Regions from separate parts of the Roseibium sp. RP-7 genome, predicted to be linked through region 1. Evidence: predicted binding sites of a transcription regulator. Region 1 holds the regulator's gene; the other holds the start of a gene.

Region 1 (5,228 bases):
ATACCGCCCTCGCCCTGCACGGGCTCGATCGCGATCGCGGCCGTTTGCGGACCGATGGCATCTTTCAGCGCATCCAGGTCTCCTGCCGGCACCTGGTCGAAACCGGGAGCCTTCGGGCCAAAGCCTTCAAGATATTTCGCCTGGCCGCCAGCCGCGATGGTCGCGATGGTCCGGCCATGGAAGGCGCCTTCGAAGGTCACGATGTGGAACCGCTCGGGGTTGCCGTTGTCATAATGATAACGGCGCGCGCATTTGATGGCAGCTTCCATCGCTTCCGCGCCGGAATTCACGAACAACACCTTGTCGGCAAAGGTTTCCGCGCACAGGCGCTGCGCCAGCCGTTCGCCATCCGGGATCTGGTGCAGGTTGGAGGTATGCCACAGCTTGGCTGCCTGATCCTGCAACGCCTTGACCAGATGCGGATGGGCATGACCGAGTGCGTTGACCGCGATGCCGGAACCGCAATCGAGGAATCGTCGGCCATCGGTGGTAACCAGCCAGACGCCTTCCCCATGATCGAAAGAAAGGTTCGATCTTGCGTAATTTCCGAATAGTGCAGTCGCGGACATAACCTCGTTTGTCTCCTTTAAACGCCCCTGCTGTCCCCTGCGTCGCCCCGACGCCGGGCCGTCACCTTAAAAAGATGCCGAAGGGCCAAAACGCAACGTGCCGCCCCGATGAGGCGGCACGCAGCGGCTTTCTTATACACTGCCGGTACCATGCACTGTCAATGGAAATGGCGCACAAGACATTTCATGTGCCGCGGAGGGCGGATTTCATAAAATTCTCAATGACCTCGCCATAATTGGGGAAAAGTCGTTTCATCCCCAACTGGTTTGGGTCGAGTGGTTGCCTGACAAATTAACGTTATTGTAACCTCTCAGCAATCAGACACGAGATCTCGTGAGGCAAATCACCAAGAGGCACTAGATCTGCCAGCATTAAGCGTGCTTGCGCATGCTTAACACGGGGTTAATGGCCGCAGGACGGTCAAACTAAAGGGTGCGGCAATGAGTTGGACAAACGAACGAGTTGAGCTTCTCAAAAAGCTTTGGGGCGACGGCTTGAGCGCAAGCCAGATCGCAGGCGAACTGGGTGGTGTTACCCGTAACGCCGTGATCGGCAAGGTGCACCGCCTTGGCCTGTCCGGCCGCGCCAAGTCCACCTCTTCAAGCGCCAAGCCGCGCCGGCCGCGCACCGCAGCTCCTGCAACGGGTGCAGCGCCGAAGAAACCGACGACTTCACATCCGCAGTCGATCGGCGCGACGGCCCTGAAAGCAGACATCTCGCCTGCACCAGTGGTGGCCGCCAAGCCGCGCGTAGAGCCGATTGCAGAGCTCGTTCCGATCTCGCAGCGGGCTACCATCCTGACGCTGACCGAGCGGACCTGCAAATGGCCGATTGGCGACCCGGCGACCGACGACTTCTACTTCTGCGGCCGCCAGTCCGATGCCGGCGTCCCCTACTGCGCTCATCACTGCAAGATCGCGTATCAGCCGGTCGCCGACCGCCGCCGCGATCGCAAGACGATGGCTCAGGCAGGCTGATAGCCTCGCACCTAACCAATTCATGAGAAAGCCCGCCGATTTGGCGGGCTTTTTTTTGTTTGGGCCTTCCATTGACCAGATGCCCGACCCCGAACAGTGACCTCCCACGGCTTGTTCTCGGCACCGCTCCATGCCGTTTCCGTTCCATCAAAACATACCTTGTTTGACCGCTCCGCCACGACAGGGACCGAAGGATCAGCCCCGACACCGACACAACTGATGGGGTGGTCGCAGAAGAGAACCTTGCTCCGCGAAAGGCACATAACCGTTGAGAAACAAAAAGCCCGCTTGAAAGCGGGCTCCTTAATTCCATTCTGCAAGTTGCCCTCAGGCAGTGGCAGAGGTGAACTGGTCATTGAAGGCGTATCCGGCACCACGGACGGTACGGATAGGATCCTTTGCCTTGCCCTTGTTCAGAGCCTTGCGCAAGCGACCGACGTGAACATCGACAGTGCGTTCGTCCACGTAGACATCGTGACCCCAGACCCCATCCAGCAGTTGTTCGCGGGAGAAGACACGGCCAGGCGATGTCATCAGGAATTCCAGCAGGCGGAATTCCGTCGGCCCCAGGTGTATTTCCTTGGTGTTGCGGCGAACGCGGTGCGTTTCGCGATCCAGTTCGATATCGCCGGACCGCAACATGCTGGACACCACTTCCGGGCTTGCCCGGCGCAGGATGGCGCGCACGCGGGCCATCAATTCCGGTACCGAGAAGGGCTTGACCACGTAGTCGTCGGCACCGGTCGACAGGCCGCGGATGCGCTCTGCTTCCTCACCGCGTGCCGTCAGCATGATGACCGGCAGGCGTTCGGTATCCTCGCGCGCCCGCAGGCGGCGGCACAGTTCAATTCCGGACAGGCCCGGCAGCATCCAGTCGAGCAGCAACAGATCCGGCAGGCTTTCCCGCAGGCGGATTTCCGCCTCGTCACCCCGGACACAGGACTCGACCGAGTACCCTTCCGCTTCCAAATTGTATCTCAATAGAAGGCTGAGCGGTTCTTCGTCTTCAACGATGAGCACCTTCGGCATACATCTCGCTCCAATTACCGCAACCGGCGCCGAAGCGCCGGCCGTTAAGATCTTCTGCAAATCCGACGATTATCGGCGGGTCAGACCGCGCCTGTTTCGTCGACCTTTGCCCGGTCTTCCGGCAAACGCTCGCCCGTGACCATGTAGTAGACGTTCTCGGCGATGTTCGTCGCGTGATCGCCGATGCGCTCGATGTTCTTTGCGCAGAACAAGAGATGGACGCACTGGGTAATGACCCGCGGGTCTTCCATCATGTAGGTCAGGAGTTCGCGAAAGATCGACGTGTAGATCGCGTCGACTTCGGCGTCGGCTTCCTGAACCCGGCGGGCGGCTTCCGCATCCTTGCGGGCGTAGGCATCCAGCACCTGCTTGAGCTGCGAAAGAGCGAGTTCCGTCATGTGCTCCACACCGATCGCGAGCTTCTTGGACTGCAAGTCGCTGTCGATGGCGATGACGCGCTTGGCAACGTTCTTGGCAAGATCGCCAACACGCTCCAGGTCATTGGCAATGCGCGTTGCGGCGGTGATTTCACGCAGGTCCTGCCCCATCGGCTGGCGGCGGACGATCAGCTCGATCAGCTTCACTTCAAGTTCGTTGTAAAGGCTGTCCAGACGGACATCGCCCTTGATCGTCGCCTTGGCAAGCTCCAGATCCTGCGACACCAGAGCGGACACCGCATCGGCGAAAGCCTTTTCGGCAATACCACCCATTTCGGCAACCTTGCCGGCCATGGCCGTCAGTTCGTCATCGTAAGCCGAGACTGTATGTTCAGACATCCTGTGTCCCCTTCAGAAACCTAAAAAATGCTTAGCCGAAGCGGCCCGTAATATAGTCCTGCGTACGCTTGTCCTTCGGATTGGTAAAGATGTCCTCCGTCAGACCTTCCTCCACCAAAACACCCAGGTGAAAGAACGCGGTACGCTGAGACACACGGGCAGCCTGCTGCATCGAGTGGGTCACGATCACGATGGTGAAGTTTTCCCGCAGTTCGTCGATCAGCTCTTCCACCTTCGCGGTAGCGATGGGGTCGAGCGCCGAGCACGGTTCGTCCATCAGGATCACTTCCGGGCTGACGGCAATCGCACGGGCAATGCACAGACGCTGTTGCTGACCGCCCGACATGCCGGTGCCCGGCTCGTCCAGACGGTTCTTGACTTCTTCCCAAAGCCCGGCCTTCTGCAGGCTGGAGGCAACGATTTCATCAAGCTCGGACTTGTTGCGGGCCAGACCATGGATCCGCGGACCGTACGCAATGTTGTCGTAGATCGATTTGGGAAACGGGTTCGGCTTCTGGAAAACCATGCCGACCTTGGCGCGCAGCTGTACGGGATCGACCTTGGGATCGTAGATGTCCTCACCGTCGATCTTGATCGACCCTTCCACACGGCAGATGTCGATGGTGTCGTTCATGCGGTTGATCGTCCGCAGGAACGTCGACTTGCCACATCCGGAGGGACCGATGAAGGCAGTCACGGACCGCGGCTGGATCTCGATGTCCACGTCCTTGATGGCGTGGGTATCGCCATAATAGACCTGCACCTTGTTCGCGGAAATTTTGCTGTCGGTCATGGTTTTCGCCTGTTCAAAATTCGGCATCTCGTTCATCGGAGCAATCCTTACCAGCGGCGTTCAAACCTGCGGCGCAGGATGATAGCGATAATGTTCATGGTCATGAGGAAGACCAGCAGCACGATGATCCCGCCCCAAGCGCGTTCATAGAAAGCCGGGTCGGCGCGTTTCGCCCACTCGTAGATCTGGGCCGGCATGGCCGAGTTCGGAGAGAAGAAACCGGCAGCCACACCGTCCGGGAAATTGGAGGCGATGAAACCGACCATCCCGATCAGCAGCAGCGGAGCGGTTTCCCCAAGCGCCTGTGCCAGACCGATGATCGTGCCGGTCAGAATTCCAGGCATTGCCAGCGGCAGGACATGGTGGAAGATCGACTGCATCTTGGAGGCGCCAATACCAAGGGCCGCATCGCGGATGCTCGGCGGAACGGCCTTCAAGGAGGCGCGGGTGGAGATGATGATCGTGGGCAGTGTCATCAGCGTCAGCACCAGACCACCGACCAGTGGTGCGGATTGCGGCAGATGCATGAACTGGATGAACACCGCCAGACCGAGAATACCGAACACGATCGACGGAACGGCGGCCAGGTTGGAGATATTCACCTCGATCAGATCGGTGAACTTGTTCTGCGGAGCGAACTCTTCCAGGTAGATGGAAGCGGCCACGCCGATCGGCAGCGACAGGAACAGCACCACCAGCATCATGAACAGCGACCCGATCATGGACGCCCCGATGCCGGCCTGCTCCGGACGGCTGTCGGAAGCATCGGTTCCGGTGATGAAGGCCCAGTTGAAGCGTTTCTCCAGAATGCCGGCGGACTGCATCTGGTCAGCCAGATCCAGGTGTGCGGCATCCAGGTTCTTGTCTTCGGCAAGATCCTCGCGCTTGACGCGGCCCTTCAGGTAGCCGTCGACACGGGATGAGGCGATCAGCTCGAAGGTTACCGTCGTGCCGATCTTGTCCGGGTTGGCAAGTGCATAGTCACGAACCGTTGCGGCAGCCCCTGAGGAGAACAGCTTCTGCAGGTCCTTTGCCGACATGTCGGTGGTGATGTTGAGACCGGCAAGTTCCTTGGCAAAGGCG
Region 2 (5,228 bases), on a different contig from region 1:
ATCCTCGATTTCGCGTCGGAAGAAATCGTTCGCAACCCCGGCGGCACCTGCGACCGGCAGATCGAATCCCGACTGAAAGCCATGAAATAATACGACTGAATCTGAGCCTGTTTTTAAGGATAGGTTCAAATAATACGTCCTGAGCGCAAAGATTACGAATTTTTCATCGAATTCGACTTGTGCTCGGGATAGGCTTTTCCCATATGTTGAGGGAGTTGTGTTGCATGCGCGATTGCATGCGCACGTCTATCTAGAAGGGGATTTTTACGACCATGTCGACCTATGACCGTCAATCTCAAGGCGCGTATACCGTCGCCGGCGCACGCGCCGAGGCCGGCATCGATCAGGGCCTCCGCTCCTACATGCTGGGCGTCTATAACTACATGACCATCGGCCTTGCGCTGACCGGCTTTCTTGCGCTGGCAACGGTCATGCTTGCAACGACCACCGATCCGAACTCTGCTGTCGCCAGCCTTGGCAACGGCCGCATGCTCACCCAGCTGGGTGTTGCCATCTACGGCAGCCCGCTGAAATGGGTTGTCATGCTCGCACCGCTCGGAATGGTGTTCTGGCTGTCCTTCCGCATTCAGTCCATGAGTGCCGGCGCAGCGCGGACCCTTTTCCTGGTCTACGCATCCGTAATGGGTATCTCCCTGTCCTCGATCTTCCTGGTCTACACCCCGGGTTCGATCGCTCAGGTCTTCTTCATCACCGCCGGTACCTTCGGCGCGCTGAGCCTGTTCGGCTACACTACGAAGAAAGATCTGTCCGGCTGGGGCTCGTTCCTGTTCATCGGCCTGATCGGTATCGTGATCGCGTCGCTGGTCAACATCTTCATGGCATCTTCCGCTCTGCAGTTCGCCATCTCCGTGATCGGTGTTCTGGTGTTCGCCGGCCTGACCGCCTACGACACCCAGCAGATCAAGGAAATGTACTACGAAGGCGACAGCGGTGAAGTCGCTACGAAGAAGTCCGTCATGGGCGCGCTGCGTCTGTACCTCGACTTCATCAACCTGTTCATCATGCTGCTGCAGCTGTTCGGCAACCGCGACTAAGCGCAGCCAAACTGAACAAACGGAAAAGCCCGGCCTTGTGCCGGGCTTTTTTGTGACCGCACGACTGTCCGACACATCGCACGCCGACACTTGCGCCAATGGGCGTCAACGCAAGCCTTGCGCAAATCAATGGAATGAAGCGGCAGAACACTGCGCTGCCAGGCTTGGTCGAACCAATCGACTGGTCCGCGACCAGCGGGTAACCGACCAGCATTGGCCGGTCATTGACGCCACCATCAAGGAAATGTCTGTGACCGGATCAACGCAGAGGAATGAACCTCACCCGACCATCAGCTGACTGACCGGATGCCTGGTCAGGCGTCGACCACCCGAAGATGTTTTTTCTTCTCCAGAACCCTCAGCACCTGCGCCAGATCGTGGCCACGCTTCAGGATCATGCCCCCGGTCGCCACGACCGAATAAGCGCCCTGGCGGCGGGCAAGCTTCGGGTCCTTCTCGATCCTGTAAAGCGGCATTTCGGAAGATCTGCGAAACACGGAGAAGATTGCCCGGTCCTTCAGGAGGTCGATGGCATAGTCCCGCCACTCGCCGTCGGCGACCATGCGCCCGTAGAGCCTCAGAATGACATCGAGTTCGCGCCTGTTGAATGCAACAATGGGTTTGGGAGGTGGAGCCGGTTGATGTTGTGGCGACGGGCTTGCACCCGCACCACGCTGAAACGCGCTGTCGTCGGCTTCGCTCATTCCGCCTCCATTCCGTTCGCGGTTTCGCTGCTGACAGGTAACCGACAAGAGAATCGTCGGGAAACGCCTGTCACCTGGCTGTCATGATGCGTCTTCTTTAGCCATTCTGGCAAGCCCGCAACGTCATATTGACAGACAGAGGTCCGAAACCAGAGTAATTTTGCCAATAAGTTTTACGGGAAGAAGTGCAAAAACGAACGCAACGGCACTTTGCCAAGAAAGAATGCATAAATTTCCTTGATTTTGCCGCATTCCAGCCCTTGGCCAGCCATTTTAGACACCCATATTAGGATCATACCCTGATGGGTATGGCCCGTAGAAGCCGCGGAATGCATTAGCCCCCCAGCCCCCCGGGGTTTTTACTGGCCAACCAGATTTAGTGAGTCAAACATCAGGGCAACTGAAGGGCCGGCATTATGCCGGCCCTTTTCATTTGTGGCCCTGACTGTTCTTCTGCTTTCAAACTACTTCAGAAAATCCCTGAGGAACGACAGGAACCGCGCATCGGTTCCATAGGCCACATTGACCCGCATTGCCGGCTTCTGCCGGGTCTCCCGGTTCGGATAAAAGACGGCGCCCGGCGCAATGAAGATGCTTTGCTTGCTGGCAGCGGCGCACAGTTCCCTTTCATCCACATCATCGGGAAACTCCACCCAGAGATAGAACCCGGGAATGGAGCACTCACGCACGGACAACCCGATCACCTCCAGTGTCCCGAAGGATGCCTTGTAGGCATCTTCCACCCGGCTCCTGAGACGCCGCAGATGTCTCAGATAATGGCCGGCCTGCATCAGATTGAACACGAAGCGTTCGACGTGGTCGGATGAATTGACCACCGTCAGCATCTTGATATCGGCAAGCTGGCGGATGATGTCCGGATTTCCAGCCACGTAACCGCATCTGAGACTGGCCGACAGTGTCTTGGAAAAGGTGCCGAGATAAAGCACCCGCTCCAGTTGGTCCAGCGCTGCCAGCCTTGGCAGCGTGGCCGGAAGAATGTCGGCAAGCGCATCGTTTTCAACCAGGAGAAACCCCCAGCGCTCGGCAAGCTGCATCAACCCGAATGACCGCGAAGGTGACAGGGAACCGCCGGTCGGATTGTGGCCATGGGACTGGGTGACAAACATCTTCGGCCGGTAAAGAGCGAGTTTGGCGGTCAGGTCTTCCAGGTCCGGACCGTCCCTGTCGCGCCGGATACCGACAATCTGCACCTTGGCGAAGGTCAGCTTGGAAAAGAGCGGATAATAGCCCGGCTCATCGACAAAAACCGTATCGCCAGGCTCCGTCAGATGCCGGATGATCAGATCCAGTCCATGGTTGACGCCATGGGTCAAAAGAAGCCCTTGCGGATCGGCCGGGATCGACCGCTCCAGCAATTGCATCCGCAGCCGGTCCCTCAGCGGGCCATATCCCCACGAACTGCCGTAGCCGAATTCGATCGCTTCGGGAAAGGGCGTCTTGGCGTTAGCGAAATGGCGGCGCAGCTCCGCCCCCTCCATCCACGACGGCGGCGGGCGCCCATCTCCCGGACGCACTTCATAATGCTGTTCCAGCTGCTCCCGCAGCAACGACATGCCGTCGACCGCAGCCGTGACATGTGGCGCTGGCGGGGTCTTGGAAGCCGGTCCGACCTGTGACATGTAGTATCCGGAGCCGGCCCGCGCTTCCAGTAGCCCTCGGGCGACCAGCCGGTCGTAAGCTTCCGCCATCGTGTTTTTCGAAACGCCGTTCTCCCGCGCGGCCTGACGAATGGAAGGCAACCGCTCAAACGTCTTGTATGCCCCTGCCTCCAGCATCAGCGCGACTTTCTCGACGATCTGATCGACGCGAGACAGTTTCCGACCGCTACCCGTAACCCTCATTGTCCCTCAAAATTTACTGGGACAGTGCTGCCCATAAATCCAACAACTGTCCCTTGATTGTCCCAATCAATTTTATGACAGTTTGCCCATTACGCCAGCAAATGGCAATTTCCTTGGGAGGGAAAAATGACCAAAGTAAGTAGACGCAGCCTTCTTGCAGGTGCAGCCGTTGGCGGCACCGCCCTCGCAGCACCGATTGCGGCCAAGGCACAGGATGCGGTTGAGTGGCGCATGCAGGCTCTCTGGGACGCCGGCACCACACCTTTCGAATTCGAGAAGAAGTTTGTCGAGCGCGTCAGCGAACTGACCGACGGCAACTTCAAGATCACGCTGTTCTCCGCCGGCCAGCTCGTGCCTGCCAACCAGGCATTCGATGCCGTTCGCGCCGGCGCCTTCCAGCTGATGAAGACCTTCGACGGCTACGAAGCCGGCAAGATCCCGGCATTTGCCTTCACGTCCACCATCCCGTTCGGCTTCCCCGAGTCCGACCAGTATGAAGCCTGGTTCTACGAAAAGGGTGGTCTGGATCTCGCCCGCGAAGCCTATGCAAGGGCCGGTCTCTTCTACATTGCCCCCACCGTCTATGGCGAAGAGCCGATCCACTCGACCGTCAAGATGGAAACCATCGCCGACATGGCCGGCAAGAAGGGCCGCTTTGTCGGGCTCGCTTCCGCGGTCATGGCCGACCAGGGCGTTTCCGTGACCCCGCTGCCGACGGCGGAAGTCTATACGGCGCTTGAAAAAGGCCTGATCGATTTTGCCGACCGCGGCGATCTCACCGCCAACTACGAAGCAGGCCTTGGCGAAGTCGCCAAGTTCATCATCCTGCCGGGCGTGCACCAGCCGACCACCGCCACCAGCTATGTCGCCAACCAGGGCGCCTATGACGCGCTGCCAGACGACTACAAGGCAGCGCTTGCCGTTGCGGCTCGGGAGATCTCCGGATCGCTGCGCCAGCACATCATGGTGCAGAATGTCGATGTCCTGAAGAAATACGGCGAACAAGGCGTCGAGATCATCCAGCTTGACCCGGCCGATGTCGCGGCCAACCGGTCCAAGGCTGTCGAGTCCTGGAAAAAGGCTACCAAGGAAGACGATCTGGCGAATCGCGTGCTCGCGAGCCAGATTGAGTTCATGACAGCCCTCGGGCTGATCTGACCCTTCCTCCCACCGGGCGGCAGACGGCACCTCCCTGTCGTCTGCCGTCCGGTCGTCCTTTCGATCGGCAAATGCTCAGCTTCATGAAATCCGTCAGTTCCATCGTCACCGGCGTCAACCGGTTGTTCTTCCTCCTTGCGGCGGCGCTCATCTTCGCGGTGGTGCCGATCCTGCTTTTCGAAGTGGTCGCAAGATACCTGTTCGATGCGCCGACGGTGTGGGCCATGGAAGCCAGCACGTTGATCTTCGGCCCGCATTTCATGCTGGCCGGACCTTACCTTCTGCACCTGAAGGGCCACGTCGCCGTCGACATCTTCAGCGAAAAACTGACGGGATTGCCAAAAGTGGTTCTCGACGTGTTCTCCTATGCCGTCATTGCTGTGTTTGCAGGCGTTTTTGCCTGGGTCAGCTGGCCGCTTGCAATCAACGCCTACTCCCTCGGCGAAACC

What was found. The regulator PhoB, encoded in region 1, activates phosphate uptake and scavenging genes when phosphate is short. The targets are predictions, from matches to a motif close to TGTCATNNANCTGTCAT.
Region 2: the regulator PhoB is predicted to act here: its motif matches at 1,828-1,844, upstream of ACVDG9_RS24305 (DUF2794 domain-containing protein).

Annotation. Positions count from the first base shown of each region.
Region 1 is NZ_JBRKQA010000001.1:1,171,313-1,176,540, reverse strand. Features, by position in the region: gene ACVDG9_RS05365 (aspartate aminotransferase family protein) at 1-569, opposite strand, end outside; gene ACVDG9_RS05360 (GcrA family cell cycle regulator) at 1,011-1,547, shown strand; gene phoB (phosphate regulon transcriptional regulator PhoB) at 1,875-2,576, opposite strand; gene phoU (phosphate signaling complex protein PhoU) at 2,657-3,352, opposite strand; gene pstB (phosphate ABC transporter ATP-binding protein PstB) at 3,384-4,145, opposite strand; gene pstA (phosphate ABC transporter permease PstA) at 4,193-5,228, opposite strand, start outside.
Region 2 is NZ_JBRKQA010000003.1:324,320-329,547, forward strand. Features, by position in the region: gene ACVDG9_RS24295 (hypothetical protein) at 1-90, shown strand, start outside; gene ACVDG9_RS24300 (Bax inhibitor-1/YccA family protein) at 273-1,055, shown strand; gene ACVDG9_RS24305 (DUF2794 domain-containing protein) at 1,370-1,759, opposite strand; gene ACVDG9_RS24310 (aminotransferase-like domain-containing protein) at 2,224-3,621, opposite strand; gene dctP (TRAP transporter substrate-binding protein DctP) at 3,748-4,779, shown strand; gene ACVDG9_RS24320 (TRAP transporter small permease subunit) at 4,863-5,228, shown strand, end outside.